3 regions of the Sphingomonas sp. SL1004 genome follow, and region 2 is predicted to be linked to each of the others. Evidence: predicted binding sites of a transcription regulator. Region 2 holds the regulator's gene; each other region holds the start of a gene.

The links. The regulator LexA, encoded in region 2, represses DNA repair genes until DNA is damaged. The targets are predictions, from matches to a motif close to GTTCCNCNCTTGTTCT.
Region 1: a site for LexA is predicted at 6,303-6,318, ahead of recA (recombinase RecA). Genes of this name have one in related genera too.
Region 3: a site for LexA is predicted at 4,380-4,395, ahead of AC3D24_RS16750 (ribonucleoside-diphosphate reductase subunit alpha). Genes of this name have one in related genera too.

What each region holds. Positions count from the first base shown of each region.
Region 1 is NZ_JBYMUX010000001.1:3,869,230-3,879,724, reverse strand. It holds gene AC3D24_RS17810 (hypothetical protein) at 1-227, opposite strand, end outside; gene AC3D24_RS17805 (M24 family metallopeptidase) at 241-1,518, opposite strand; gene AC3D24_RS17800 (dicarboxylate/amino acid:cation symporter) at 1,590-2,927, shown strand; gene AC3D24_RS17795 (glutathione S-transferase family protein) at 3,159-3,782, opposite strand; gene AC3D24_RS17790 (class I SAM-dependent methyltransferase) at 3,798-4,634, opposite strand; gene recA (recombinase RecA) at 5,153-6,226, opposite strand; gene AC3D24_RS17780 (4-(cytidine 5'-diphospho)-2-C-methyl-D-erythritol kinase) at 6,627-7,541, opposite strand; gene AC3D24_RS17775 (tetratricopeptide repeat protein) at 8,042-9,247, opposite strand; gene AC3D24_RS17770 (electron transfer flavoprotein-ubiquinone oxidoreductase) at 9,456-10,495, opposite strand, start outside.
Region 2 is NZ_JBYMUX010000001.1:1,288,788-1,299,282, forward strand. It holds gene AC3D24_RS05640 (TonB family protein) at 1-668, opposite strand, end outside; gene AC3D24_RS05645 (molybdopterin molybdotransferase MoeA) at 1,198-2,379, shown strand; gene lexA (transcriptional repressor LexA) at 2,448-3,122, shown strand; gene AC3D24_RS05655 (ComEC/Rec2 family competence protein) at 3,618-5,828, opposite strand; gene gltX (glutamate--tRNA ligase) at 5,889-7,349, shown strand; gene AC3D24_RS05665 (citrate synthase) at 7,375-8,658, shown strand; gene AC3D24_RS05670 (hypothetical protein) at 8,658-8,861, shown strand; gene AC3D24_RS05675 (sensor histidine kinase) at 8,835-10,214, opposite strand; gene AC3D24_RS05680 (DUF2336 domain-containing protein) at 10,211-10,495, opposite strand, start outside.
Region 3 is NZ_JBYMUX010000001.1:3,641,917-3,652,411, reverse strand. It holds gene AC3D24_RS16765 (EAL domain-containing protein) at 1-177, shown strand, start outside; gene AC3D24_RS16760 (haloacid dehalogenase type II) at 843-1,565, shown strand; gene AC3D24_RS16755 (hybrid sensor histidine kinase/response regulator) at 1,647-3,755, shown strand; gene AC3D24_RS16750 (ribonucleoside-diphosphate reductase subunit alpha) at 4,507-6,393, shown strand; gene AC3D24_RS16745 (DUF2171 domain-containing protein) at 6,533-6,793, opposite strand; gene AC3D24_RS16740 (hypothetical protein) at 6,850-7,053, shown strand; gene AC3D24_RS16735 (ribonucleotide-diphosphate reductase subunit beta) at 7,115-8,167, shown strand; gene AC3D24_RS16730 (DarT ssDNA thymidine ADP-ribosyltransferase family protein) at 8,338-8,859, shown strand; gene AC3D24_RS16725 (DarT1-associated NADAR antitoxin family protein) at 8,862-9,512, shown strand; gene AC3D24_RS16720 (hypothetical protein) at 9,693-9,866, opposite strand; gene AC3D24_RS16715 (thermonuclease family protein) at 9,903-10,495, opposite strand, start outside.

The DNA.
Region 1 (10,495 bases), 2.6 Mb from region 2:
GCGACCTGATCATAAGAGACGCCGTAGACGCCGTTCTTCAGGGTGATGCTCGTTCCGGAGTCGGGAACCGGACGACCATTGTCTTCAAGCCGCTGGCTTACGAGGCTGACCGTCGTGAAGGCGCAGGTGCCGACGCGTATCGGCGGGCGCGGGGGCGTCGCCTTCTGACCGGGCGGCGCACTCGCCCCGAGCAACAGGATCATCGCGATAGCAGCGTGCGGCTTCATGTCGTCCCTTTCCTCAAAGCGGCGCGTCGAGCGACTTGGGCGGTTCGCTGAACCATTTCGGCCCGGCATCGGTCATATGGAAGCAATCCTCGATGCGCACACCGTATCTGCCAGGGATGTAGATGCCGGGTTCGTCGGAGAAGCACATCCCCGCCGCCAGCTTCGTCGCCTCGCCGCGGACGAGGTTGACCGGTTCGTGGCCGTCCATGCCGATGCCGTGGCCGGTCCGGTGCGACAGGCCGGGGAGCTTGTAGCCCGGCCCGTAGCCTAGCGTTTCATAATGCCGGCGGACGGCGTCATCGACGCTGCCCGCGGCTACACCGATCTTCGCGGCGGCGAACGCGATCTGCTGGCCGCGGGCGACCTGGTCCCAGGTCTTGCGCTGGTCAACGGTCGCCGCGCCGTGGACCCAGGTGCGCGATATGTCGGATTGATAGCCCTGCACGGTGCAGCCGCAGTCCATCAGCACGACCTGACCGTCGGCGACGCGGTGGATCTCGCGGCTGCCGTGCGGATAGGCGGACGCTTCGCCGATCAGCGCGAGCGCGAACTCGGGGGCGCCGCCAAGCTTGCGGGTCGCGGCGTTCATCAGCGCGCCGATCTCGGGGCCGGTCATGCCCTTCTCGACGCGCGGCTTGGTCCAGCGATACGCGGCGAGCGTGACCTCTGTCGCCGCCTGCATCAGCGCGATCTCGGCTGGAGTCTTGATCATCCGGCAGGCGCGGACGACGGGGTTGGCGGACACGATCTTCGCATCGGGCAGCACCCGCTGGAGACCGGCATAGGCGAAGTAGCGCACCTCCGCCTCCAGCCCGATCGGCCGCGTGGCGAGTTTCCGGTCGCGCAGGAACCCGGCGACTATGGTCAGCGGGTTCTCGTCCTCCTGCCAGACGCGCACCTCGGCGGGAACGGCGAGTGTCTCGCGCACCGATGGCTCTTCGAAGAACGGCGTGACGATGCACGGTTCGCCCTCGACCGGCAGGATCGCCAGCGTGAGCCGCTCGCTCGTGTGCCAGCGGACGCCGGTGAAGTAGATCATCGACGATCCGGGCTCGATCAGCACTGCGCCGATGCCCGCCGCCTTCATCAGCGATTGCGCGCGGACCAGCCGCGCGGCGCGTTCGGTGGCATCGATCGGCCTGGTCGCACCGGTGATGTCGGACAGCGCCGACAGGTCGGGCTCGGCGGCGCGGAGGATCGCCGTGGTCGACAGCAGCGGCGCCGCGATGGCGAGGCTCAGCAGGTCGCGGCGCGAGGGGCTGAAGGCGGGCTTGTGGCGTGCGGTCGACATTGCCGGACGATAGGGTCCTTGACCCGGGCGCCGCAATCCCCTTCCCTGTTCGCACTTCTCGGGAGCGATTAATGGCCAAGCGGCTAACCTATTACATCTTGTTCGGCCTCGTCGCGGGGATGGTCGTCGGCTGGGTCCTCAACGCCTCGATCGACAACGGCACGCCTGAATCCGCCGCGCAGTTGAAGGACATCGCGAGCTATTTCTCGATCGTGACGTCGCTGTTCCTGCGACTGATCAAGATGATCATCGCGCCGCTTGTGTTCTCGACCTTGGTCGTGGGCATCGCGCATATGGGGGATACCGGCGCGCTGGGGCGGGTCGGACTGCGCAGCCTCGGCTGGTTCATCTGCGCGAGCCTGTTGTCGCTCACTTTGGGCATGATCCTCGTCAACGTGTTGCAGCCGGGGGTCGGCCTTGAACTCGCGATCCCGCCGGCGACCGCGTCGAGCGGGGTCGATGCCGCGGCGTTCGATCTCGCCAAGTTCATCTCGCATATCGTGCCGGATTCGATGATCGCGGCGATGGCGAGCAACGAGATTTTGCAGATCGTCGTGTTCTCCGTCTTCGTCGGCGTCGCGATTACCGCGGTCGGCGAGAAGGCCGCGCCGCTGGTCAAGGCGATAGAAGCGCTGGTCGCGGTGATGCTCCAGATCACCAACTACGTGATGCGGTTCGCGCCGTTCGCGGTGTTCGCGGCGGTGACCGCGACGCTGGCTGAACGGGGGCCGACCATCCTCGGGCAGCTGGGCTATTTCATGCTGACCTTCTATATCGGCCTTGCGCTGCTGTGGGCGATGCTGATCGGGATCGCGTTCCTGCTGATCGGGCCGCGGACGCGGTTGCTGGTGCGGTATATCCGCGATCCGCTGATCCTGGCGTTCTCGGCGGCATCGTCCGAGGCGGCATATCCGCGGACGCTGGAGGCGCTCGACCGGTTCGGCGTGCCGCCGCGGATCGCGAGCTTCGTGCTGCCGCTGGGCTATTCGTTCAATCTCGACGGGTCGATGATGTACATGACGTTCGCGTCGCTGTTCATCGCGCAGGCGTACGGCATCCACATGCCGATCGGGCAGCAGATCGCGATGCTGCTGGTGCTGATGGTGACGTCGAAGGGGATTGCGGGGGTCCCTCGCGCGTCGCTGGTGGTGATCGCGGGGACGCTGTCGATGTTCAAGATCCCGGAGGCGGGGATTTTGCTGATCCTGGCGGTGGATCACTTCCTCGACATGGGGCGGTCGGCGACCAACGTGATCGGCAATGCGGTGGCGGCGACCGTGGTCGCGAAATGGGAGGGCGGGCTCGACGAGCGCGAGCCGGCCGATCGGGATTTCCCGCATGCGCCGACCGGGCATGGGCCGAAGGTGGATGTGGATAGTTATGAGAAGATCGGGCCGGGGCAGGCCTGAGGTCGAGTGGCGATGTCGGGTCGATGACGTCCCAAAAACTTCCTTTTACGCTGGCGGTTTAATATAGAAGTACCGCCCCGGCGAAGGCCGGGGTCCAGTTGGGGGGACGTCGGTGATAACCGTAGCGCCCCGTTATTTCGACCTTTCCAACTGGGCCCCGGCCTTCGCCGGGGTGGTGTTCAGGGGAAGGTTGCGTTCTCAGCCTCGATGCGGTTTTTTGATCCGCAGCCCTCAAGCGTAGGCGTAGGGTCCGCCCTTCTTGAGGCCAGCCTGATACGCGGGTCGTGCGTGGACCTTTGCCAGCCAGGCGATCGTCGCGGGGCGGGACTCGTTCAGTCCACCGCGGCTCCGCGCCGCCTCCAACGGAAAGCTCATCATGATGTCGGCGGCGGTCATCTCCGCACCCGCGAACCAGGGGCGCTGCGACAGTTCGGATTCGACATAGTCGAGGTGGACGTCGATCATCGGCTGGATCTTCTTCACCGCCACCTTGCCCATGAGCGGGATGCGCGCGAGGACGAGCTTCAAGAGCAGTGGCGGCATCATCGAACCTTCCGCATAATGCAGCCAGAAACGGTAGCGGAGCGCATCGGCGCGGTTCGCGGGGGCGCCAAGCTTGCCGTCCGCCTTGTCGACCAAATATTCGACGATTGCGCCGGTTTCGGCGACTACCTGACCGTCGTCCTCGATCACCGGCGACTTCCCGAGCGGATGCACCTTCTTGAGTTCGGGCGGGGCGAGCATGGTCTGCGTGTTCCGCTCGTAGCGCTTGATTTCGTAGGGGAGGTCAAGTTCCTCGAGCATCCACAGGATCCGCTGCGATCGCGAGTTTTCGAGGTGGTGGACGATGATCATGCGGGCTCCCCTGTTTTATTCGGCCGATTTGCGCGCGGTCCAGATCCAGGCGGCGGCGGGGAATTCCACCGTGTCGCCGTTTCGGTACCGGTCGCAGACCTGGGTGAGACGCGCGATGTGGCGCTCGCGTTCCTCGGGGGCGGCGTCGCGAATTGCGGATGCGGCGGGGCCAATGCGGCGAAAATAGTCGACTGCGTCGGTTACGGGGTCGGCGGCCTCGCCTGCGCGGTAGGTGAAGTCGACGCGTCGGGGTAGTACAGCATGCCAGCCTGAGTTTTGCAGGATCGCGGCGACATGGCTTGGGTCAGCAAAGGCGAATGGGCCGGGCGAGGTGGACACCGGAGCGTCTGCGTCGCCGCCGGTTGCAGTGACGATCTCGGTGGCCCAGCGGTTTGCGGTGCGTTCGGCGAAACAGGAGAAGACGAGCGCGGCGTCGGGGGCGGCGGCTTCGGCGAGCGTGGCGAAGGCGGCGATGGGATCGGCGAAGAACATGACGCCGTGGCGCGAGACGTAGAGGTCTGTTGGGGCGTGGTTCGGGGCGGCGATGGTGATGTCGGCGCATTCGAAGCAGGCGTTGGTTTGGGTTTCGCTGCGGTGCTTGGCGATCTCGATCAGATTTGGCGAGAGATCGATGCCGGTTATGGTCGCGTTCGGAAGGGCATGCGCCGTGGCGAGCGTGGTCGCGCCAGCGCCGCAGCCTATGTCGATGATCTTGCGGGTTTGGGGAACGGCGGCGGCGAGGATCGCGGCGTTGAGGCGCGGCGTCAGGTTGGTGAAGCTGCGGTCGGTTCGGCGCCATTCCTCGGCCCAGACGTCGCCTATTCTACCGGTCCAGTCGTAGGCGGTGGTCATGGGTCGGGGTGCCTCATGGTCGGATCGGGGGCGGCGGTTTGGAGTGAAGTATAGGAAGTATAGACGCTCGCGAGGGTTTAGCGTTGGGTATTTGGACGCTTCGCCGCGACTGTTGCGCTATTTTTCCGCGGCAGTCTGCGCTTTCTTGTTTCCCCGCGAAGGCGGGGATCCAGACTGGGCTCCCGCCTTCGCGGGAGAACAAGGTGGCGGGGGTTGTTGATCGGTAGGAGCAGCCACCACGGCGGAAGCCGGGCCCAGTTGAGGGATGATCGTAACGAAAGATCGCGCTTCGTTATTGCCACCTTTCCAATTGGGCCCCGGCCTTCGCCGGGGTGGAGTGTTGGGGAGCGGCGGTGCGGTGCCTACGTAGAAATCCGATGTCGGTGCGAAGCCGATGCTGACGCCGATGCAATCCCGTTGCCGCCACGCCGCCTGCACCATCCGCCGCATGCCCTCACCTCCCATTGCGAGGGCAATGGGCCCCTCCCTCTCCCCCTTAGGAAAAAGGAGGAGGAGCCTTATGCGTCGTCTTCGGCGTCGGGGCCGGCCATCATTTCCTCGGCGACCTTGTCGGTGCGCGCGCGGATCTGCTTCTCGAGACGGTCGGCGGTTTCGGGGTTGTCCTTGAGGAAGGTCTTCGAGTTCTCACGACCCTGACCGAGACGGACGCTGTCATAGCTGAACCACGCGCCCGACTTCTCGACCAGCCCGGCCTTCACGCCGAGATCGAGGATCTCGCCGAGCTTGGAGACGCCCTGCCCGTACATAATGTCGAACTCGACCTGCTTGAACGGCGGGGCGACCTTGTTCTTGACGACCTTTACGCGCGTCTGGTTGCCGGTGACCTCTTCGCCCGCCTTGATCGCGCCGATACGGCGGATGTCGAGGCGGACCGAGGCGTAGAACTTCAGCGCGTTGCCGCCCGTCGTCGTTTCCGGATTGCCGTACATGACGCCGATCTTCATGCGGAGCTGGTTGATGAAGATCACCATGCAGCGCGAACGGCTGATCGAGCCGGTGAGCTTGCGCAACGACTGCGACATCAGGCGCGCCTGGAGACCCACATGGCTGTCGCCCATCTCGCCCTCGATTTCGGCGCGCGGCACGAGGGCTGCAACCGAATCGACCACGAGCACGTCGATCGCGTTCGAGCGGACCAGCGTGTCGACGATCTCGAGCGCCTGCTCGCCGGTGTCTGGCTGCGACACGATCAGCTCGTCGATGTTGACGCCGAGCTTCTTGGCGTAGACCGGGTCGAGCGCGTGCTCGGCATCGACGAACGCCGCGGTGCCGCCGCCCTTCTGCGCTTCGGCGATCACGTGGAGCGCGAGCGTGGTCTTGCCCGAGCTTTCCGGACCGTAGATCTCGATCACGCGGCCGCGCGGCAGGCCGCCGACGCCGAGTGCGATATCGAGCCCGAGCGAGCCGGTCGAGATGACCTCGACCTGCATGGTTTCCTTCGAGCCCAGGCGCATCGCCGAGCCCTTGCCGAACGCGCGGTCGATCTGCGCGAGCGCGGCGTCGAGCGCCTTCTGGCGGTCGTTGGTTGCGGTTGCCATGCCGGTGTCGATCACTTTCAGATTAGCGGCCATTGATAAGCTCCCATCGCTAAAGCAAGCGCGCGTGCCATTCAACGCTTCAAACACCATGTATTCTCTTTGTTCTTCCGGAACAAGAGCGGAACATCGGGTTTGTGGGAAAAGACAGGCGCGCTTCGGTCCTGCCGGACCCGTTCCGACATCTACCCCGTCCGCATACGCAGCCAGCGTGGGTTCGCGGCGGGGTGGATGCGGAACGACTCCGGCATGAGGGTTGGGTTCGGCAGAGTCTGGTCGATATCGGTTCGAGTTGATGCAGAGGTGGCATGGATCGCCCCCTGTACGGTGTCGAGAACGCATCGTACGCATGGAGCCGTTTGCGGCTCTGATCCTGACTTTTGTCAGTATGCCGGGGCTTGGGGGCGTTGATCCGTATACGGGTTTTTGGCGGAACTCAGGCAAGCTTCGTTGCGAGTGTCCACCAGCCTTGTGTCTTGGCCGCGGTTGCCGCGACGTCTCTCGCTTCGACAGAGTCGAAGAGGGCGAAGCAGGTGGCGCCGGAGCCGGACATTCTCGACAGGAGGACGCCTTCTGCTGCGTCGAGGAGCGTGCGGACTTCGGCTATGACGGGCGCGAGCGCCTGCGCGGGGGGTTCGAGGTCGTTGCGGCCGCCTTTCGCGCGGTCGAGCAGGTCGCCTTTGGGGATCGGGCCTCGATCCTGGCCGTCCCAGGCGTTGAAAACCGCGGCTGTGGAGACAGCTACGCCCGGGTTGACGAGCAGGAGCGGCTTGCCGGTTAGGCCTTCGAGGTTGGTCAGGGTGTCGCCTTTCCCGGTGCCGAGCGTGGTGCGGTTGGCCAGGCAGGCGGGGACGTCCGCACCGAGCTTTGCGGCGATTTCGTGGAGGCGGGGGTCGGTTGGAGCGACGGCGTGGAGGCGGGCTAGCGCGCGCAGGGTGGCGGCGGCGTCGGCCGAGCCTCCGCCTATGCCCGAGGCGATCGGGAGGTGCTTTTCGAGGGTCAGCGCGTGGTAGGTGTTCGGCGCGAATGTGGCGGTGAAGGCGTCGGCTGCGGCGGTTACGAGATTGCCGTTCCAGGGGGCGTTGCCCGGGGTGGCGTTTGGTGCATCAGTGTCGGCTCCCAACTGGGCCCCGGCCTTCGCCGGGGTGGTGGTTTGGGGTGGGATAAGTGCGGCTGCGAAGGGGCCGGTTATGGTGAAGCTGTTGGTTTGGGCGGGTTCTACCGTGACGAGGTCGCCGTCGGTGGCGAAGGCGAAGAGGGTTTCGAGCTCGTGATAGCCGTCGGGGCGACGGTGGCGGACGTGGAGTGCCAGGTTGATTTTCGCTGGGGCGGATTCTGTGGTGGCGGGCATCGTGTGTCTCGGGTTTGGGCTCGGCGTTGCAGGGCGGCTTAGCCACAAACCGCCCGTCATCCCAGCGGACGCTGGGATCTCGTGGTTTGGCGGGCGTTGCGTACCTCGTGGGAGACCCCAGCTTTCGCTGGGGTGACGGCCTGGGGCATGGAGCGTGGGGCGTGACAGTGTGCGACGTGACGATGCGGGCGTGTCGGTGCCGGCGTGTCGTCGTTGGAGTGGCGGCGTAGCTTGGACGAAAGCGTTTTTGCTGGCGGCGGGCGTCGATCGGGGGGATCGTTGGCGTTGCAGGGCGGCTTGGCCACGAACCGCCCGTCATCCCAGCGGACGCTGGGATCTCGTGGTTTGGCGGGCGTTGCGTGCCTCGTGGGAGACCCAAGCTTTCGCTGGAGTGACGGGTGTTGGGAGGAGGCGGCTGATCGGGACTTCGGTGACGCGTCACCCTCACCCTTCCCACATCTTCGGTACGAGCCCCTCCCTGTCCCGGTAGGAGAAGGAGATTATCTGCGGGCGTTGGCCGGGAGGCCGCCTGCGATCTTGGCGGTTAGGCGGGCGGTTTCTGTTGGTTCGGCGGTCAGGAGCGCGGCGCGCCAGGCGTAGCGCGCTTCGTATTGACGGCCGACGCTCCAATAGGCGTCGCCGAGGTGGTCGGCGATCTCAGCGTTGGTCGGGTCGGCTTGCGATGCGCGATCGAGCAGGGGCAGCGCGCGGGCGGTGTCGCCGGAGAGGTGGTAGGCCCAGCCCAGCGAGTCGGTGATCGAGGCGTTGGTCGGATCGAGGCGGGTGGCACGTTCGAGCAGCTTGATCGAGCCGGGTAAGTCGTCGCCGTGCTCGACTTGCGCGAAGCCAAGGTAGTTCAGCGCGAGTGGTTGGGCGGGGCCGCGGGCGACAGCTTTTTGGAGTGCGTCGCGGGCTTCGGGCCAGCGGTCGGCCTGATCGAGCGCGCCGCCATATTGCAGCCACGCCCCCCAAGTGCCGCCCTTGTCACCGTCGGCGGCGATGATGCGCTGGTACCAGATGGCGGCTTCGGCAGGGTTCCCGGTGGTGACGAGCAGATCGGCATAGCGTTGCCAATCGGCGGGCGCGGCGCCCTGCTGGTCGACGCGGTTCTTGGCGGCGGCGAGGGCTTCGCCGTCGCGGTCGGCGTTGGCGAGGATGTCGATGCGTTCGGCGGCTGCGGCTGCGGCGAACGGGCTTTTCAGGTCGATCTCGTCGAGGACGGCGAGCGCGGGGTCGACGATCTTGATGCGGGCCAGCGCGTCGGCGAGGAGGATGCGGGCGCGGTCATAGCTTGGGTCGGCGCGCAGGGCGGCTTGCGTCAAGGCGATCGAGAGCGGCGAAGGCTCACCGGCAGCGAGGTCGCTGGCGAGGCGGGCCAGCAGGTGCGACACGCCGCTCGCGAGCGGTTGCCTGGGCGGTGCGGCGGCGATCAGCGCGCGCGTTTCGGTGGCGAAGCGGTTGGCGACGGGATCCTTCGCGGCGGTAGCGAGCGAGGGTTCCGGGTCGCGACCTTCGGCCTGCGCGACCCAAGCGTAGAGCGAGGGCGCGAGGACTACGAGTGGACCGGTGGAGAGCGTGGCGATGGCAGTGCTCGCGGCCTTCGTGTCGCCCTTGCGCGCAGCGTCGGCGAGCGGGAAGAGCGCGGCATCTGCGGGCGCTACGCCGGCCTTGGTCAGCACAGCGGCGGCGCGCGTCGCGAGCGACATATCCCCGGCCTTGAGCGCCTCGCGGTAGGCGCGGATCGCGACGATGGGATCGTCGGGCGAGGCCGCGAGTACCTTGGCATAGCTGGCGGCAGCGAGATCCGGTCGCCCTGCGGCGTCCGCAGCACGAGCCTTCAGATAGGCGGAGAGATCACCCGTTCCCGCCGTGGCGGGAGCCGCCGCGACGAGACCTAGTGCGAGAAACAGACGCTTACATGTTGGGATAATTCGGGCCTCCGCCGCCCTCGGGTACGACCCAGTTGATGTTCTGGGTGGGGTCCTTGATGTCGCAGGTCTTGCAGTGGACGCAGTTCTGCGCGTTGATGACGAACTTTGGATCGCCCTCTTCGACGCCCACCACCTCGTAAACGCCGGCTGGGCAATAGCGTTGCGCGGGCTCGTCGTACATCGGCAGGTTGTACGAGATAGGTACCGCCGGATCCTTGAGCGTCAGGTGGACCGGCTGGTCCTCCTCGTGGTTGGTGTTCGAGATGAACACCGACGAAAGGCGATCGAACGTCAGCACGCCGTCCGACTTGGGGTAGACGATCGGCTTGACGAGGTCCTTGCGCCAGAGGCTCTCATGGTCAGGATGGTGGTGCATCGTGAAGGGCACCTTGATCCCCAGATGTTCGAGCCACATCGTGATGCCGGCGAGGCCCGAACCGATCAGGTCGCCGAACTTCTTGACCAGCGGCACGACGTTGCGGACGACCGAGAGCTCCTTCTTCACCCATGATTTCTCGAACGCCTCGGGATAGGCGGCGAGTTCGTCGTGGCCGCGCTGCGAGACGATCGCCTCGACCGCGGCTTCGGCGGCCATCATGCCGGACTTCATCGCGGTATGCGTGCCCTTGATGCGGGGCACGTTGAGGAAGCCGGCGCTGTCGCCGATAAGGGCGGCGCCGGGCATGACGAGCTTGGGGATCGACTGCAGCCCGCCGTCGCTGATCGCGCGCGCGCCGTAGCTGACGCGCTTGGCGCCCTTGAGGAGCGCGGCGATCTCGGGATGCGTCTTCCAGCGCTGCATCTCGTGGAACGGCGAGAGATGCGGGTTGGTGTAGTTCAGCCACGTGACGAAGCCGATCGAGACCTGGCCGTTCGCCTGGTGATAGATCCAGCCGCCGCCGTTCGAGCCTTCGGTTTCCGTCAGCGGCCAGCCCTGCGTGTGGATGACGCGGCCGGGGACGTGGAGTTCGGGATCGATATCCCACAGTTCCTTGATGCCGAGGCCGTAGACCTGCGGATCGC
Region 2 (10,495 bases):
AGCGACGGATCATACCGAAACCGCTGCTCGATAAGCCGGCACGTCAGGCTGTCCAGCTCCGCGCTTCCACTCGACCGCGTCACCCGGCACTGCGACACGCGTCCGCTGACCTCGACCACATACCGCACCGAAACCGTCCCGCGAATACCGGTTTCGGCGGCGTCCTTCGGATAATCCGAATCCTTCAGCCGCCCGCGCCGCCACCGCGGCGGCGTCTCCTCGCCCCCGCCACCGTCGCCATCCCCGTAACCGCCACTCCCGGTACCGTTACCGACCCCGCCGCTCCCGGTACCCGGTCCACGAACGTCCGACGCCCCGGCGGTCGCCTGCGCCCCAACCCCGGCCTTGGCCGCAACGACCACCGGCGGCGGCACCACGATCGGCACCACCGGCGGCGGCGCGACCACCTCGGTAGCCTTCGACTTCAGGTTAGGCGGCGACGCAGCCCCCTGCGGTCGATGACTGGGTGATGGCCGCGGCCTGACCTTTTCGACCGGCGGCGGTGGCGGAGGGGGCGCCACCCCGAACACCTTCAACGCCTCGCCCATCGCCGCCGGCATCGGCACCACCAGCCCGTTGAGCAGCGCGTAGCCAAGCAACCCCGGCAACACGATCGCCCCGACGGCCGCTCCGATCCTGTCTTTCGTACGTGGCTGAACTGCTGTCATCCTGCTGATCTGGTGTCTCATTCCGTGCAGGGAAAGCCCTTTCCAGATGAACCCAGACTGGCGAGGTAGGATCGGCTCCGCCTACTTGACGCCCCGAGTCTCCCCCTCGCCCTCCCGACAGGCACCTCGCCGGCGCAGGCCGGGGCCCAATTGCGATGGCAGACATCATGATGGACCGCCCGTCACCAAGCCTCAATATGTTTCCCTGCGAAGGCCGGGACCCAGTCTGAGCTCCCGCCTTCGCGGGAGAGCAAGGAAGCAGTAGCTGACATCGGATATCGATCCGCTTTCGACAGCGCGTTCGCCAAGACCGCCACCCAAGCCTCCGCACCAAGCAGCGCGTACCGCCGTCGCCCGGGTCCACCGCGGCGACAACACCTGTCCTACAAGCCAAACCCATGGCAAAGCACGGAACATGCCCGCCAACCAGGCGCTTCTCCCGTACGGAGTGCGAACCGGCAAACCGCTCCCAGCGTCTATACTTCCTATACTTCACTCAGCCAAACCGCCCAGCCGCAGAGTTCCCAGCATGACCCTAGTCCCCGTCGCCGAAGCCCAGTCCCGCCTCTTCGCCATGGCTCCCCGCGTGGGCCACGAGACGGTCCCCTTGCGCGACGCCGCCGGCCGCTGGGCGGCTGAAGACATCCTCGCCCGCCGTACGCAACCCGCTGCAGATCTTTCCGCCATGGACGGCTACGCGATCCGCTTCGCCGACATGTCCGGCCCTTGGAAAGTCATCGGCGAAAGCGCGGCGGGACGCCCGTTCACCGGCAAGGTCGGTCCAGGCGAAGCAACCCGCATCTTCACCGGCGCGGCAATGCCCGAAGGCGCCGACAGCGTCATGGTCCAGGAGGAAGCCGAGCGTGACGGCGAAACGCTGATCCTGGCCGGCGAAGGCCCTCCGACGCTAGGCCGTAATACCCGTCGCAAGGGCCTGGACTTCTCCACCGGCACCCGCCTGATCGCCGCTGGCGACCGGCTCAGCCCCGCGCGCATCGCCGTCGCCGCAACCGGCGGCCACGGCAGCCTGACCGTCAACCGCCGCGTCCGCGTCGCCGTCGCCGCGACGGGAGACGAACTCGTCCCCCCCGGCTCGACCACCGACGGCGTTGCGCTCCCCGAATCGAACGGCATCATGCTCGCCGCGATGCTCGCCGACATGCCCGTCGACATCATCGACCTCGGGATCCTCCCCGACCGTCTCGACATCCTGCGCGATGCCTTCGCCAGCGTCGAAGCCGACCTCCTGGTCACCACTGGAGGAGCCTCGGTCGGTGACCACGACCTCGTCCGCCCGGCGATCGAGGCCGCCGGCGGCACGATCGACTTCTGGCGGATCGCGCTGCGTCCGGGCAAGCCGATGATGGCCGGCCGGATCGGCGAGATGATGGTCCTGGGCCTTCCCGGCAACCCGGTCTCGGCATTCGTCACGGCGACGTTGTTCGTCAAACCGGTCGTCGCGCATATGGCCGGAGCCCGCGATCCACTCCCGCAGACGAGTCACGCGCTGCTCGGCGAAGACCTGCCCGCGAACAACGCCCGCACCGATTATCTCCGTGCCGAACTTCGCGACGGCAAGGCCTATGCATCGACGATCCAGGACAGCTCGATGCTCCTGACATTGGCGCGTTCGACCTGCCTCATCGTTCGCGCGGGCAACGCGCCGATCGCAAGAGAAGGCGAATCGGCGGAAATCCTCGTCATTGCGTGAAGCGAGCGCTTGACGGCGTTAATTATGTTCCATAGAAGTTCCCAGTCTGTTCCGGACGGAGAACCGCCATGCTCACGCGCAAGCAGCACGAACTCGTATGCTTCATCAACGACCGGCTCAACGATACCGGTGTCTCGCCGTCGTTCGAGGAGATGAAGGACGCGCTCGACCTGAAATCCAAGTCGGGGGTTCACCGTCTGATCAGCGCGCTTGAGGAACGTAACTTCATCCGTCGTCTGCCGAACCGTGCACGCGCGCTCGAAGTGCTGCGTATGCCGGAGCGCCCGGAAAAGAAAACGCCTTCGAAGCCGTCGAACGTGAAGACTGTGGCCGCTGTCGCCGCACCGCAGCCTGCGAACGACGTGATCGAAATCCCGCTGCACGGCCGCATCGCCGCCGGCGTCCCGATCGAAGCCTTCGAAGGCAGCACCATGCTTGCCGTTCCCGCAGCACTGCTCGGCTCTGGCGAACATTACGCGCTCGAGGTCTCGGGTGACTCGATGGTCGAAGCCGGCATCCTGGACGGCGATTATGCCCTCATCCGCCGCACCGAAACCGCCCGCGATGGCGAGATCGTCGTCGCGCTGATCGAAGACAGCGAAGCCACCCTGAAATACTTCCGCCGCGAAGGCGCGATGGTCCGCCTCGATCCGGCCAACCGGGCCTATGATCCGCAGCGCTATGCCCCCGCCCAGGTCCGCGTACAGGGCAAGCTCTCCGGCATCCTGCGCCGCTACGACTGAACTGCCGGGATCGGCCTGCTTCATCGCGATGCAGGCCGAAGTCGGCTTTTTGGCTGCTCAGGAAAAAGCGACCACCAGGCCGGCAAGCCAAGTCGCTCTTTCCCTCCGGCAAGAGCGACCGGGCCTATTCGGCAAACTAAGCGACGTGGCCGAGCGGTCGAAAAGCGGCCAGTTTTCGACACGCCCAAGCAAACACCATCAAGCGTCCGGAAGACTCTCTCACGCTCCGAGGCATAAGCGCGACCTCGACTCGAACCGTCAATCTTTGCACTTCTGCGCCTCTGCGCGAACATATCGCCGCCAACTTCCCACGCAGCCGAAGAATTGGTTCGCGCGGAGGCGCGGAGGCGCGAAGATGTAGTGCTTAGATTGGCGTCTATTTGCCTTCGCAGACCACCGAAACCGACGTGGGCTGATCGTTCATGGAGGTGTGAAGGTCTCCTGAGTCGCATCACCTTCGCGCCTTTGCGCCTTCGCGCCTTCGCGTGGACAATTCTACTTTTGACGGACTCGGCTGGCGCGAAACGCCGGCGCCGCATCATGAAACCGGACATGCCGCGGTCTAAACGAATGTGCCGTACGTTCGAGCATGGGCGGATCGCGCCAGGGATGGCGATCGCCCGCGTTCAGGATCGTCACGACCGTCCCGGTCCCCAAGGTCAGCGCGACTCCACCCGTCCGCTGCAGAACGCGTCGATCGAGCTTCAGCCACCGCGGCACGCAGCGCTTCGGCAGACCGCGTTCGCTGACGACGACGTCGGCCGCGCGACAGGCTGCAACGAACTCGGCAATCGGGACCATATAGGCGCTGCGGGTCGCAAGAATCCGCCACATCCGTCCGCGCGCGGCAATATCGGTGACGCAAAGATCACGACTGCACCGCGCATCGGGCTGGTCGGCCAGCAGCAGTGGCTCGCCGTCGCCCCCACCGTTCTCGGCAAGCATATCCCGCGTATAGTCGCCCGCCCGGTCCCGCAGCATCGAGAGGCCAGCAGCGGTCCGGACCGCGACATGCCGGCCGTCGCCCGTCACCAGAATATCGGGCGGCGGCGTGGCCAGCGCCCACACTGCCCCGATCATCAGCGGCAGCAGTCCCAGACGCCGCCACCGGGTCCGCCACAACGCGATCCAAATCCCCCCGATTGCCATCAGCGCGAACGCCGCAGTCGGCATGGCCGGCAGGGACCGCACCGATCCGGGCGCGCCCGCCACCACGTGGGCAAGCCAGAGCAGCGCGTCGAGCGATCGCTGGACCAGCCACCAGATTGGTGCACCGAGGCTTCCGACGTCCAGCAGCAACGCCAGAGTCTCCAGCGGCATGACAACGAACGTCGTCAACGGGATCGCGACGATGTTCGCGAATGCGCCGTACAGCCCCGCCTTGTGGAAATGGTAGACCGCGATCGGCATGAGCGCGAACTCGACGAGCAGTCCGGTGAGCAGCAGCGACGCCACGCCCCGTGCGAGGCGGCGTGCTCGTCCCTCCTCGTGCGGTCCGAAGAACGCGCGGATCACGGGATGTTCGTGCAGGGCCATGATCGCAGTGATCGCCGCGAACGATAGCTGGAAGCTCGGTCCGGCAGCCGATTCGGGCAACACCAGCATGACGCACGCCGCTCCCGCCGCGACGAGCCGCAAGGTCATCGCCTCGCGCCCCATCGCCAGCGCGGCCAACACGAGCAGCGCGGCGACGCACGACCGGATCGTGGGAACCTGGCTTCCCGTCAGCAGCGTATAGCCGATCGCCGCCGCCGCACCCGCCAATGCTGCGATCAGCGGCAGGCGCGCGTGCAAGGCCAGCCATGGACTGAGCGCCAGCAGGCGCAACACGATCAGCATCGTCGCCGCCACCGCCGCGGTGATGTGCAATCCGCTCACCGACAGCAAATGCGCGAGCCCCGCCCGGCGCATCGCCTCTGAATCCTCCTCGCTGATCGCGCCGACGTCGCCGGTGGCGAGCGCTGCCGCGATACCGCCCGCGCTGCCGTCCAGTCGCGAGACGATGTGGTGCGACAGCGCGACTCGGATGCCCGCACCTGATGCGCTCGGCGTCGTCACCACCACCGGTGCGAAGCCACGCCCGGTCGCGCCGATCCCGCCGAACCACGCGACCCGCGCGAAGTCGTAGGCGCCTGGCACCGCGGGCAAAGGCGGCGGCATCAGGCGGGCGCGAAGGTGCACGACTGCCCCGGTCCCGAGCAGCTTCGGCGCGTCGGCCTCCGCGAGGTTGACGCGGACCCGGTACGGCAAGGCAACCGGCTGCCCGTCGGTCTCCACACCTTTGCCGATCGGCAGAACCGTCAACCGCACCAGTTTCCGCGCCACCAGCGGCTCGATCGCCTCGACCTTCGCCGAGAAGCTCGCGATCGTCGGACCGCCCAGCACCGGCCGCGCCACAGATTCTGACCTTGCCCAGATCAGCCCGAGGCCGAGCGCGCCCGTCAGCAACCCGATCGCGAGCGCGCGCGCCGCACGCCCGCCCTGCCCCACGGCCAGACCCGCAAGCCCGCTCGCCACCAGCAGCAATATCGCCATGCACCACGCCGCCGCGTCCGGCAACGCGAACCATAGCGCTATACCGCCCCCAAGCGTCACCGGCAGCCACAGCACCAGCTGGTCGCGTTCCGCCTCCAGCCAGCGCTCGACCGTCAGGCCCCCGCGCGCCACGGCAAGCCCAACGACAGCCCCCCATCGCGGCACGCCCATTTGTCGCCGCCAAGGACGCATGCTAGGGGCGGCGACGGCTGTCATGGCCATCGTTTCTCCATGGTTTCATCAGTCTGGGAGCACCCGCGGTTGGGCGCAATATCTGATACGGGCACCGCCGCTTCGGCCGCACCCGTGGTTACCCGTTTCGCTCCGTCGCCGACGGGGTTCCTGCATCTTGGCGGCGCGCGCACCGCGCTGTTCAACTGGCTGTTCGCCAAGGCGAACGGGGGCAAGTTTCTGCTGCGGATCGAGGATACCGACCGGGTCCGCTCGACCCAGCCGGCGATCGACGCGATCATCGACGGCATGCGCTGGCTCGGGCTCGACTGGGACGGCGACGTCGTCATGCAGTTCGCCGGTGCCGAACGCCACGCACAGGTCGCGCACGAAATGGTCGCCAACGGCCACGCCTATCGCTGCTACATGACCGCCGAGGAAATCGCGGCGATGCGCGCCGAGGCCCAGGCCGCGAAGAGGCCGCTCCGCATCCGCAGCCCGTGGCGCGATCGTCCCGAGAGCGAAGCACCGAACCTTCCCCACGTCGTCCGCCTGCGCGCACCGCAGGAAGGTGCCGTCACGATCGAGGATCGCGTCCAGGGCGCGGTGACGGTCAAGAACGAAGAGATCGACGACCTTGTACTGCTCCGCTCCGACGGCACGCCGACCTACATGCTCGCGGTCGTGGTCGACGATCACGACATGGGCGTCACGCACGTCATCCGCGGCGACGATCACCTCAACAACGCGTTCCGCCAGCTGCCGATCTACCGCGCCATGAACTGGCCCGAGCCGATCTACGCGCACATCCCGCTGATCCACGGCCCCGATGGTGCCAAGCTGTCGAAGCGTCACGGCGCGGTGGGCATCGAAGCGTATCGCGACGAGATGGGTATTCTGCCCGAGGCGTTCGATAATTACCTGCTCCGGCTCGGCTGGGGTCACGGCGACGACGAGATCATCAGCCGCGAACAGGCGGTCGAGTGGTTCGACCTGTCGGGCGTCGGCAAGTCGCCCTCGCGCTTCGACCTGAAGAAGCTCGAGAACCTCAACGGCCATTATATCCGTGAAGCCGACGACGCGCGCTTGGCGCAACTCGCCGCCGACCGTCTCGGCCACGACCTGCCGACCGGCGGACTGGATCTTCTGACTCGCGCGATGCCCGTCCTGAAGCCACGTGCCGCAAACCTGAACGAACTGGCCGAAGGCTCGAATTTCCTGTTCAGCCAGCGTCCTCTAGCGATGGATGACGCCGCGGCGAGCCTTTTACAGGGTGAAGCGAGTGCAATTTTGGTCAATGCCCATGCCGAACTTGACGCGCTCGACAAGTGGGATACGGAGGCGCTCGAAGGCGCGGTACGGCGCGTGGCCGAAGCGCGGGGCGTCAAGCTCGGCCAGGTCGCACAGCCGCTTCGCGCCGCGCTGACGGGACGCAAGACGTCGCCGGGGATCTTCGATGTGCTCGACCTGCTCGGGCGCGACGAGAGTCTTGGCCGGATCGCCGACCGGATGGCTAGCTGATAAGATTTCGAGGAAGGATACAAGCATGAGCGAGACCGCAACCCTCAAGGTCGACGGCAAGGATTTCGAGTATCCGGTGATGTCCGGTACGGTCGGGCCCGATGTCATCGATATCCGCAAGCTGTACGCGCAGACGGACAATTTCACCTATGATCCGGGGTTCACCTCGACGGCGTCGTGCCAGTCGAAGCTGACCTATATCGATGGTGACGCGGGCACGCTGCTGCACCGCGGCTACACGATCGGCGAGCTGGCCGAACAGTCGAACTTTATGGAAGTCGCCTACCTCCTGCTCAACGGCGAACTGCCGAGCGAAGACGAGCTGGCGAACTTCTCCAACACGATCACGCGCCACACGATGGTGCACGAGCAGCTCGCGCAGTTCTTCCGTGGTTTCCGCCGCGACGCGCATCCGATGGCGATCCTGTGCGGCGTCGTCGGCGCGCTGTCGGCGTTCTACCACGATTCGACCGACATCCACGATCCGGCCCAGCGCGTGATCGCGTCGCACCGCCTGATCGCCAAGATGCCGACGATCGCCGCGATGGCGTACAAGTACAGCGTCGGCCAGCCGTTCGTCTATCCGGACAACACGCTGAGCTACACCGGCAATTTCCTGAAGATGACGTTCGGCGTCCCCGCCGAGAAGTACGTCGTGAACCCGATCGTCGAAAAGGCGATGGACCGTATCTTCATCCTCCACGCCGATCACGAGCAGAACGCGTCGACCTCGACCGTCCGTCTCGCCGGTTCGTCGGGCGCCAACCCGTTCGCGTGCATCGCGGCCGGGATCGCCTGCCTGTGGGGCCCCGCACACGGCGGCGCGAACGAAGCCGCGCTCAACATGCTGCATGAGATAGGCACCGTCGACCGCATCCCCGAGTACATCGCCCGCGCCAAGGACAAGAACGATCCGTTCCGCCTGATGGGCTTCGGTCACCGCGTCTACAAGAACTACGATCCGCGCGCGGCCGTCATGCAGACGACCGTCAAGGAAGTGCTCGGCGAGCTGGGCGTCACCGACCCGGTGTTCGACGTTGCGATCGAGCTCGAGCGTCTGGCGCTCAGCGATCCGTACTTCATCGAGAAGAAGCTCTTCCCGAACGTTGATTTCTATTCGGGCGTGATCCTGTCGGCGATCGGCTTCCCGACCTCGATGTTCACCGTCCTCTTCGCGCTCGCCCGCACCGTCGGCTGGGTCGCGCAGTGGAACGAGATGATCACCGACCCCGACCAGAAGATCGGCCGTCCGCGTCAGCTGTACAGCGGCCCGACCGCGCGTGACTACGTCCCGATGGCGTCACGCTGATGAAGACGCTCCGGCCGATCCTGATGGTCGTCGGCGTGCTCTGCGCGCTGATGGGTCTGCTCTGGATCGGTCAGGGGCTCGGTTACATCCACTGGCCGCAGTCGAGCTTCATGCTCGACCAGCGGCCTTGGGCGGATCGCGGCGCATTCCTCGCCGCGTTCGGCCTCGCGCTGATCCTAGTGGCGCGCCGGATCCGCCGGTAAGGTCAAGACGAACCGCGCGCCTTCACCAGGCGCGCTTTCGATCGTGAGATCCCCCTGCATCGCCCGCGCGAGACGCCGTGCGATATACAGGCCGAGCCCGTTGCCGCCGGCCTCAGACGGATCGACCCGCTCGAACTTCTCGAAAATCCGGATCTGATCCTCGGGCGCGACGCCCTTGCCCTTGTCGGCGACGATGACGATGGCCTGCGTATCGTTGCGCTCCACCGACACCGCGACGTGAGATCCCGCCGGCGAATACCGCACCGCGTTGCCGACGAGATTTACCAGAATCTGCAACACGCGACGAAAATCCCCGAGCGCGGGGACCCGCATGTCCATGGCGGGCCGGACGATCGTGACGTCCGCATTGCTCGCGCGCACCGTCAGCAGACCAGCGGCACGGCGCGCGACGTCGGCAAGATCGATCGGCTCTGGCGCGAGCACAAAGTCCGGCCGCTCGACGGCCTGGAGATCGACGAGGTCATCGACCAGTTCGAGCAGGTGGCGCCCAGCGCTGGCGATATCCGCGGCGTAGTCGGCGTAATCGCTCTGCACCGGGCCATCGGCCTGCGCATTGATGCTGTCGGCATTGGCGACGATCCGCGCCAAGGGAATGCGCAACGCCTTGTCGAGCCCACTGGTAAAGGTCGGCGACAACGTCGCAGCCTCGGCGGGCGGCTCGACCTCGTCGACGACCATCCGCGCCGCGCCAATGAACCCGGCGAAATCCCCCGAGGCATCATGACGCACGGTCGCGGTCAGCGTCACCGCCCGCCCCGAACTCCGCAACCGCGCCGGTTGCGCGATCATCGGCCGGCGCCGGGCGAGCGAATCGAGGATCGGCAACGTCCCGTCCGCCCCCGCATCGAGCGCGAACATCGCCGTCAACGGCTGCCCGAGTAGCGCGAACGCGTCGAAGCCATGCTTCGGCCCCGCATCCAAGGTCACGAACGTCAGTCGCAACGCGGAATCGGTTTCCCACCGCCAGTCGGTATCGCTGTCGAGAACGTCATTCTGCGCATCGGGTGCCGGTCGCGAAGGACGCCACGCCGCGATCTCACGCCATCCACTGACCGTCAGCCGCACATTCTCGCCGTCCGGTTGCGCGCGCACCCAGAGGTCGACATCGGTCTCGTCATCCGCGACCACCACGCCGCGTGACACGACGATTCCCAGCCGCCGCGCCAACCGCGCGATCGTCGCGAGTTGCGGCACAGCTAGCGGCGCGCCGCGCATGCCTCCGGCGCGCTGGTTCAGCGCGATCAACGCCGGGTCCGCGAACGACAACGAGCCATCGGGCGCAACGATGGCGTGCGCGATCGGGCTTTCGGTCGATGGATCGAACACGCTCATCGCCGATCCGTACGCGCCAGCGCGCGCAACGCCATCCGAAAATCGCGGTTCAGCGCCAATGGAGCGATCGATGCCCGCGCATCCTCCACACCGATCGACACGATGGCATCCAACGCGTCTGCGAAAGCCTCGATGTCGCGCCGCGGATCGGCTTCCGAAAGCGCCAGACCGATCTTGGCAATGGTCGGCCGATCCATATCGAGTGCACGCAGCGCCAGCCACAGCCGATCGCCGTCCGGCTCCAACGTGATCGATCGCGCCTGATCGAACGCGATGCCCAG
Region 3 (10,495 bases), 2.4 Mb from region 2:
AAAATCGACGGCAACCCCGACGGCATGGAAATGCAGATCGAACTGCTCGAAGACCAGATGATCGCGGCGCGCATTCGCTGGGCGCGCGGCGGCAAGGCGGGGATCGAATTCCACGAAGCCTTCAACCTCGATCGCCTGAACCAAACCCAAACCTACCGCGCCCGCCGCGCTGGCTGAGCGGGGGGCAATGCGCTCCGACTTGTGGCGGGGTCCCGGACGCCAGCAGCGCCATCGCTCGCAGCTCCTGAACGCCCCGCCCCGCGGCAGAACGGACATGAAGCGGGCCTCGCCTCATCCCCACCGCCACGCCCTCCCGTCACCCCTCCCCGCTCTCGTCACCGCAATGTCACCCCCACCCCGTCTCCCCACCCGTCACCCCCACCCCGTCACCCCAGCGAAAGCTGGGGTCTCGCGCGGCAAGAACGCGCTCCCTTACCCAGATACCCGAGCGTCCGCTGGGGTGACGGCGGTGAGAGGCTATGGCGATTTGGGCGGTAACGGCGATTTGCGGAAGAACGGCGATTTAGGGAAGGACAGCGTTTGAGAGGACGGCTGCGGGTCAGGCCACGGTCCGCGTCGAACCCATCCCGTTGCTCGCCAGCTAAACCCTGGAAGCCTCCACCCCGGCGAAGACCGGGGCCCAATCGGAAAGGTCGCGAAAACGAAAGATGACCTTCCGCCAACCTACCTCTCCCAATTGGGCCACGGCCCCCGCCGGGGTGGCAGGGTGGCAACGTTGCAGCGCGGCGCGGCGCGGCGACCAAAACCAGGCGAAACGTCAACGACGACAAACCCCAACCCCGCCCCCGGGAACCAACCGCCCCCACCACCGTCTTTCCTCCATGCCTCACCCCCCGATCAAAGCCCTCGCCTTCGACGTGTTCGGCACCGTGGTCGACTGGCGCTCGGGCATCGCCCGCGACGCAGCGCCCGTGCTCGCGCGGCTCGGCCGCACCGACATCGACCCGCATCGGTTCGCGGACGGCTGGCGCAAGCGTTATCAGCCCGCGCTGGAGGAGGTCCGCAGTGGCCGGCGGCCGTTCGTGATCCTCGACACGCTGCACCGCGAGGCCCTCGAAGATCTGCTCCGCCATCACGCCATCGATCCCGCCACGCTGGGCGAAGCGACACTCGCCGACCTGACACGCGCTTGGCACCGGCTCGATCCGTGGCCCGACTCCGTCGAAGGCCTTACCCGTCTCAAGGCGTGCTTCCCGATCGTCACGCTCAGCAACGGCAACATCGCGCTGATGCTGGAGATGGCCCGCCGTGCGCGGCTCCCCTGGGATGCGATCCTCGGCGCCGAAGTCAGCCGGGTCTACAAGCCACTTCCCGAATCCTATCTCGCCACAGCCCGGTTCCTGAGCATCGACCCTGCCGAACTCTGCCTGGTCGCCGCGCACCATAGCGACCTCGCCGCCGCGCGGGCCGCCGGGCTGCAGACCGCCTATGTCGACCGCCCGCAGGAATATGGCGGCCGTCCCGCGCCCGATGCCGATTCCGCACAGGATTGGGACCACGGCGTCACCAGCCTTGCGGGTCTCGCCGACATACTGTGCGGATGAGCGCAAATATGTGCATCTCGCCGATGGATCACGCTGCCATGAGTAGCTATCCGGTCGCCGACACACGCCCAAGGACCTGAGATGACACCAGAGAGCGCGGCGAACGCCGATTTTCTGACCGGCGGCGGTGAAATGGCCGCGATGATCCGAACCCACGACTGGTCGCACTCGCCGCTTGGTCCGATCGAGAGCTGGCCGCCGTCGCTGCGCTCGATCGTTTCGCTGATGCTCGCATCTGAATTCGCGATGTGCGTCGCATGGGGGCCGGAACTCGGCTTCCTCTACAATGATCATTATGCGCGGATCTTGTATGACAAGCATCCGGCCGCGCTCGGCGGGCGGCTCGATGTCATATGGTCGGAACTCTGGTCCGATATCGGCCCGCTGGCCGATCGCGCACTCGCCGGCAAGGCGTCGTTCTTCGAAAACCTGCCGTTGCTCACGAACCGGAAGGGCTATGACGAGCAGACCTGGTTCACCTTCTCCTACTCGCCGGTGCGCGACGAGAGCGGTGCCGTCGCCGGCATGTTCTGCTCGACCTACGAAAGTACCGAGCGAGTCCTCATCGAACGCGCACTCCGCGACGAACGCGAGCGGATGGGCCAGATGTTCGCACAGGCGCCGACCTTCATGGCGATGCTGCGCGGCTCCGACCACCGCTTCGAGTTGAGCAACCCCGGCTATGGCAAGCTGGTGGGCCACCGCCCCGTGCTGGGCCGCACCGTTGCCGAGGCGCTACCCGACGCGGTCGAACAGGGTTTTCTCGACTTGCTCGACCACGTCTATGCGACGGGCGAACCGTTTACCGCGTCCGGTATGCTCTACGCGGTCCAGGCGCAGCCCGGCGGCCCGGTCAACGATCGCTATGTCGACTTCGTCTACCAGCCGATCCGCGACGCGACCGGCGCGGTCGTCGGGATCTTCGTCGAGGGTGCCGACGTCACCGATCGCAAGCGGCTCGAACGCGATCTGCAGGCGCTCAACGCGGACCTCGAACAGCGCGTCCGCGATCGCACCGAGGAGCTCGTCGAGGCGCAGGAAGCGCTGCGCCAGGCGCAGAAGATGGAGGCGGTCGGCCAGCTGACCGGCGGGATCGCGCACGATTTCAACAATCTGCTGCAAGGCATCACCGGCAGCCTGGAGATCGTCCAGCGCCGTGTCGCGCAGGGCCGCGTCGGTGAACTCGATCGCTTCATCTCGGGCGCGACGACCGCCGCCAACCGGGCCGCCGCCTTGACGCACCGCCTGCTCGCCTTCTCGCGCCGCCAGCCGCTCGATCCGCGTCCTGTGAAGGTCAACCCGCTGGTCGCCTCGCTCGAGGATCTACTCCGTCGCACCACTGGCGAGCAGATCGATTTCGAGATGGTGCTCGCGGCCGGTCTCTGGACCACGCTCTGCGATCCCAACCAGCTCGAGAATTCGCTGCTCAACCTTGTCATCAACGCGCGCGACGCGATGCCGGATGGCGGCAAACTGACGATCGAGACCTGCAACGCGCATTTGGACGACCATTATGCTGCCAGCCAGCGCGACGTGCGGCCCGGCCATTATGTCTGCATCTGCGTGACCGACACCGGCACCGGCATGTCCGCCGATACCATCGCCAAGGCGTTCGAGCCGTTCTTCACCACCAAGCCGCTCGGACAGGGCACCGGGCTCGGCCTGTCGATGATCTACGGCTTCGCGCGCCAGTCGGAAGGATATGCGAAGATCTACAGCGAGGTCGGCCTGGGCACGACGATCAAGCTCTATCTCCCCCGCCATTACGGCGAAGCGGAGATCGACGAGGCGCTCCCCGGCCTGACGCAGGATCACGCCACCGACGCGGGCGAGATCGTACTGGTGGTCGAGGACGATTCGGTCGTCCGCGCGCTGATCGTCGAGGTGCTCGGCGAGTTGGGGTATCAGGCAGTCGAGGCGCATGACGGTCCGACCGGTCTCGAACGGTTGCGAACGATGGACCGGATCGACCTGCTCGTCACCGACATTGGCCTGCCGGGGTTGAACGGTCGCCAGGTCGCCGATGCCGGCCGGGCAATGCGCCCGGGGCTGCGCGTGCTGTTCATGACGGGGTATGCGGAAAACGCTGCGCTCGCATCGGGCTTCCTGCAACCGGGGATGTCGATGATCACCAAGCCCTTCGCGATGGAAGCGCTGGCGACGCAGATCCGGACGATCATCGAGGGCTGAGGTAGGAGACCCTCCCCTTCCACCCCGGCGAAGGCCGGGGCCCAAATGGAAAGGTCGCAGTAACGACGCGCCGCGCTCAGTTGGCGACGTCCCCCAATTGGGCTCCGGCCTCCGCCGGGGTGGTGCCGTCGGACGAGGCATCGATGAATCGCCAACCATACTTCGATCCTCCCCCGCCAGGGGGAGGTGGCGCCAAAGGCGACGGAGGGGGAGGACGCGGAACAAAGGTTACCCTTTCCTCCCCCTCCGTCTGGCAAGTGCCAGCCACCTCCCCCTGGCGGGGGAGGATCGTTAGGGACACACCCCATATGTCGCCCCACGCCCTCCCCTAAACCAAAGCAACATTTGCCACTTCGACCTCCGAAATAATTTTTCGTTCCCGCCCCGTTCCCTTGCACATCGCGAACCCCGCAGAACTCCACGCGTCGCGAATCCCCCGCTCGCTCAACCCCGCGACGAACGCGACGAACCGAGCCCCTCGCACCCCCCGCACCCCCTTGCGTCTCATCGCGCTTTGGCACAATCTCTTGGGGTTGCGTTCGGGGGCGGACCCAATCGCTGGTAGAACAACCCTCGCATAGCCATATGCGATATGACCGTAAGCGCGCCTTCCACCGCCGCGATGGTCACTTTTTGTTCTCCCGTTTGAGCCCGTCCGATGGTAGCATGGCGACATGACGCCGATTCGAACGAATACAGAACACTAGGAGCGGTTTCGATGGATTTCAGAGACAGCAGCCGGGATAGCGACATGACCACAGACACGATCGAACAGACCACCGCCACGCCAGCCGCCGAGGCCCCCAAGGCGCCGCGCCAGGCGCAGGACAGCCATTCCGTGCGCGCGCAGATCTACCCGGTCGAGGTCGATCACAGCCGCGACGCGCTGCTGACCGAATTCGGCAAGGACACGCTCAAGGATCGCTATCTGCTGCCGGGCGAGAGCTACCAGGACCTATTCGTTCGCGTCGCGTCGGCCTATGCCGATGACGCCGGCCACGCGCAGCGCTTGTACGACGCGATCTCGAAGCTCTGGTTCATGCCCGCCACCCCTGTTCTCTCGAACGGCGGCACCGGTCGCGGCCTGCCGATCTCCTGCTATCTCAACTCGGTCCCCGACAGCCTCGGCGGCATCGTCGACACCTGGAACGAGAATGTCTGGCTCGCGTCGCGCGGCGGCGGCATCGGCACCTATTGGGGCAACGTCCGCGGCATCGGCGAGCCGGTCGGCCTCAACGGCAAGACCAGCGGCATCATCCCGTTCGTCCGCGTCATGGATTCGCTGACGCTCGCGATCAGCCAGGGTTCGCTGCGCCGCGGCTCGGCAGCCGTGTACCTCGACGTCTCGCACCCCGAGATCGAGGAATTCCTCGAAATCCGCAAACCCTCGGGCGACTTCAACCGCAAGGCGTTGAACCTCCACCACGGCGTTCTGATCACCGACGCCTTCATGGAAGCCGTCCGCAACGGTGAGGAATGGCATCTCCGCTCGCCGAAGGACCAGGCGATCCGCGCCACCGTCGACGCGCGCTCGCTGTTCCAGAAGCTCGTCGAGACCCGCCTCCAGACCGGCGAGCCGTACATCGTCTTCGCCGATCACGTGAACAAGGCGATGCCGAAGCATCACCGCGAGCTGGGCCTCAAGGTCTCGACCTCGAACCTGTGCTCCGAGATCACCTTGCCGACCGGCAAGGATCACCTCGGCAACGAGCGTACGGCCGTCTGCTGCCTGTCGTCGCTGAACCTCGAGACGTGGGATCAGTGGAAGGACGAGAAGGGCCTGATCGAGGACGTCATGCGCTTCCTCGACAACGTCCTGCAGGATTACATCGACCGCCACGAGCCCGGCATGGAACGCGCCGCCTACTCCGCCGGCCGCGAGCGCTCGGTCGGGCTCGGCGTGATGGGCTTCCACTCGTTCCTCCAGGCACGCGGCATCCCGTTCGAGGGTGCGATGGCGAAGTCGTGGAATCTGCGCATGTTCAAGCACATCAGCAGCCAGGCCAACGAAGCCTCGATGCAGCTCGCGATCGAGCGCGGCCCCTGCCCCGATGCCGCCGACGTCGGCGCGATGGAGCGGTTCAGCTGCAAGATGGCGATCGCGCCGACCGCGTCGATCTCGATCATCTGCGGCGGCACGTCGGCCTGCATCGAGCCGATCCCGGCGAACATCTACACGCACAAGACGCTGTCGGGCAGCTTCTCGATCAAGAACCCGTATCTCGAGAAGATGCTGAGCGAGAAGTCGAAGAACAGCGACGCGGTCTGGAACTCGATCCTGGAGCAGGGCGGTTCGGTCCAGCATCTCGACTTCCTCTCGGTCGAGGAAAAGGACTGCTACAAGACGTCGTTCGAGATCGACCAGCGCTGGCTGCTCGAACTGGCCGCGGATCGCACGCCCTATATCGACCAGGCGCAGTCGCTGAACCTGTTCATCCCCGCCGACGTCGAGAAGTGGGACCTCCTCATGCTCCACTTCCGCGCGTGGGAACTGGGGATCAAGTCGCTCTATTACCTGCGCTCGAAGTCGGTCCAGCGCGCGGGCTTCGCCGGCGGGGTCGAGGCCGACAACACCATCGACCTGCGCCAGATCGACGTCGAGTCGAAGGACTATGATGAGTGCCTTGCCTGCCAGTAAGGTTTCTTGGCGTTCAAGCGTGACCCCGGCCCGTGACACGCGGACCGGGGAGCGCCTGACGCGAAAAACCCCGGCCCGCGCGAAGCGGACCGGGGTTCGGGCAGGCTATGCGGCGCGTGTCGAACGCACCGCTAAGAGTTCAGGCCTCTTCTTCGAACGTCACCGCCACGTCGGCGTTGGCGGAAAGCCGGACCTTCCCGTCCTCGATATCCGCAACCAGCCCGAGCGAGATGAAGTGATGATGCCCTTCATGGCTGCCCGTGCCCTCGACGACCTGCGGACCCGAGTCCTTCTTGGTCAGCTTGATACGGTTGCCTTCGACCTTGTCGACGGTGCCGACATGGACGCCGTCCGCGCCGATGACTTCGGCATGTTCCTGGATCTGGGTTGCATCGACCATGGTCGTTCTCCTGTGTTGAGTTCGGGTGCTGAACGCGCGCCGCGCGAGTTGGTCGCATGACGTACGGCAGCGCTATCATGTTTGCGGTCGCCGGCGTGCTCGGTCTTGTCGGAATCGCACTTCTTATGCGCCTCCGCTCGCCGGACATCACCGAACCGCAGACCTACGCGTTCCGGATGATCGGCATCATGCTCACCTCGGGCGCGATCGTCCTAGCCATGTCTGCCGCCGCGATGTGGCAATGGAGCACAGAGACATGACGCCGCCCTCCTGATCCCCCAGTTTCCCGATATAAAACCCATTCCCCGAAAGGCTTACCCCATGTCCCTCCTTCACGCCTCCAAGCAGTACAAGCCGTTCGAATACCCCTGGGCGTTCGAGTTCTGGAAGCGCCAGCAGCAGCTCCACTGGCTCCCCGAGGAAGTGCCCTTGGGCGAGGATTGCCGCGACTGGGCGCAGAAGCTCAGCGATCACGAGCGCAACCTGCTCACGCAGATCTTCCGCTTCTTCACGCAGGCCGACGTCGAGGTGCAGGACTGCTACCACGAGAAATACGGCCGCGTGTTCAAGCCGACCGAGATCAAGATGATGCTGACCTCGTTCAGCAACATGGAGACGGTCCATATCGCCGCCTACAGCCATCTGCTCGACACCATCGGCATGCCCGAGAGCGAGTATGGCGCCTTCCTCGAATATGCCGAGATGAAGGAAAAGCATGATTACATGCAGAAGTTCACCGTCGACAACGACGAGGACATCGCCCGCACGCTCGCCATGTTCGGCGGCTTCACCGAGGGCGTCCAGTTGTTCGCCTCGTTCGCGATGCTGATGAACTTCCCGCGCTTCAACAAGATGAAGGGCATGGGCCAGATCGTCACCTGGTCGATCCGCGACGAGAGCCTCCACTGCGAGGGCATCATCAAGATGTTCCACACCTTCTGTCAGGAGCGCCAGTGCCTGACCAAGGCGGTGAAGGACGACATCGCCGACGTCTGCCAGACGACGATCCGCCTCGAGGACAATTTCATCGACCTCGCCTTCGAGATGGGCCCCGTCAACGGCATGACCCCCAAGGAGATCAAGAAGTACATCCGCTTCATCGCCGACTGGCGCATGACGCAGCTCGGCCTGAAGCCGATCTACATGATCGACGAGCACCCGCTGCCCTGGCTCGCCCCGATGCTCAACGGCGTCGAGCACGCCAACTTCTTCGAACAGCGCGCAACGGAGTATTCGAAGGCCGCGACCAAGGGCCAGTGGAACGACGTCTGGGATAGCTTCGACAAGCGCCAGACCGCGAAGAAGGGGCCGGCTGCGAATGTGGACCTGAGTGAAGTTCGGGACATGTTCAGCGACTCGGTGGCGGCTGAATGAACGAGGGTGCGCGTCTAATGCCTGCGAGGCAGAGACGCGCAAACCACCCAACATTAGGTCTTTAATCGCTGAAATTCAGAATGCATTCAGATCCGACCAAATTGATCTATGATATAAAATAAATATCTAGCAGGTTTTCTTCGGGAAAATCCCGGGGGTCTGAAATTGCAATGCCAATAGAGTCATTCGTAAACCGTGTCCGCCAGGGGCCCGTATTTAGAAGCTTTTTCCATTTTACCGACGCCAAAAATATCGCGTCCATTTCCGCCAACGGCCTTTTGAGTATGTCTGAATTGCGCAAACGCGGAATTCCAGTAACTACCGGTGGCAACCAATGGAGTCTGGATGCAGATATCGGCTGTGGGATGGATGCTTATGTGCATCTCTGTTTTCGAGACAACCAACCTATGGCCTATGCCGCAACGCAAGACGGCCGCATCGAAAGTCTGAAGTGGCTGAAAATTGATCCGGCCGTTGCCTCCGAGCCCGGTGTGCTCGTATCTGACGACGTTGCAAACCAGCGCGATATCACGCCCCTTCCGATCGCACAGATGCTTGATAGTCTGGATTTAGATGTCATTTATAATAGGCACGAGTGGAAAGATCCTGCAATCCAAGCTCGTTTCAGAATCGTGGAGCGATACGAGATACTCGTTCCCATATCTATTGCTCGTGATTACATTATAGCCTGATCATGGCTCAACGTCCCGTTTTTGTTCCCGCAGAAAGCGGCGCGGCACTCGTTCATGCAGTGCCGGTCGAGTTCCGGTGGCATTCGGGAATGGCAGCGGTTCAGAAAAAACGAAACGTTGTCGAATTGCACGATAAAGCTGCTGCGCGCGGACTTTCGCCAATTCTCGAAATTTCTAGCAAATCCGAGCGGGAAGTTGGACAAAAGCTCAGCGCATTTCAGCTCAAGGTCGAAATAGATAATCAATTAACGACCCTTGAATGCGTCTTTCAGGGTAGCAAGGTTTTTGAGGGGGGGGGACCGTTCACCGACCTTTATTGGGTTACGAGTCTGGAAGCAAAACGCGATCCTCGCCTCCAAGAATCGGGTAGACTGATCGGCTTTCATTTCGAGGGGCGGGACTTTCCTCTCTCGCCACCCACCGCATTTTACGACTGGTTGTATATCAAAGCCCTGTTTCCCCATCGGGACTGGCTATTAAGGCTAAATCAATGCGCTGGGTTCACCGATATCGAATTTAATCCAGAGCGCTCGATCAACTGCCAAGCCCGCTCTTGCGCGACGTTCGTCGCATTGGAGCGGCGTGGATTGTTGGAACGGGCAACCTCGTCATTCTCAGCTTTCGTCGAAATTTTGGCGCCCGGATCAGTTTGAGGGATACATCCAAAATCTAACGTCGACGTGCACGCACCAGCAATTTTCTGAAGCGCTAAGATTGACCGCGTCGGAGGCTTTTAGCCGATGACATTCTGAATTGGTTTCGGCAAACCTGTCGTAGCTAAGTCCCACATGAAAGTAGGGCCGATAACGGTCATGTTGTGTCTATGCCTGGAGTTACCGGCTAGAGGTCAGGTCTCGTAGCACTTGTTCGACCGGGATCATCGACGACCGATCCTGTGACTGCCTCAGGCCACGCTTGATCTTAGCGCGTTTCCAGCTTTCATAGCCATGTTCGACCGTACCGTGATCGGCTTCCAGCTTTTCGAACTCATCGACGTGCGTGGCCATGGATCGATCATAACGCATTATCGGCTTTCCGGTACGCTAACCCCATCCACACCAAGGCGAACGCTTGCCGCCGCCATAGTGGCGAGCGAGTCCGTGGCGGACCAGGACCGCGCCCAGCGACTCCCCGCCCCGCTCGACGATCCGCAGCTTCCGGCCGTAGCGGTCGACGTCGCGCTTGATCGGGGTCAGCGTGAAGGGGCCGCCGTTGAGCAGCGCCTGCATCTTCAGCGTCGCCGCCTGCCCCAGCCGTGCTTCGCGGGCGCAGCGGGGCGGGTGGGTCTCTGGCGTGTCGATGTCGGCGATGCGGATTTTGGTGCCCGCCATCCAGAACGTGTCGCCGTCGACCATGCAGTCGATCCGCTTGGCGTGGCCGCAGATCGTGAAGCGCGCGGAGACCGCCTTGCCCCCCGACAGCGCGGACGCCGCCGCCGCCACTGTCGTCGCCGCACTGGCGACACCCGCCGCGGTCGCCAGCGCGCCAGTGGCGGTGGTGGCGGCACCGGCCGTGGTCGCCGCTCCGGCAGCAGCCGCGGCCGACGCCTCCGCCTTGGCCGCATCCGCCCCCCAACCCCAGCCACCCGGCACGCGCAGATGCCCGGCAGGCCAGGCGATGCCGAACCCGGTCGGCC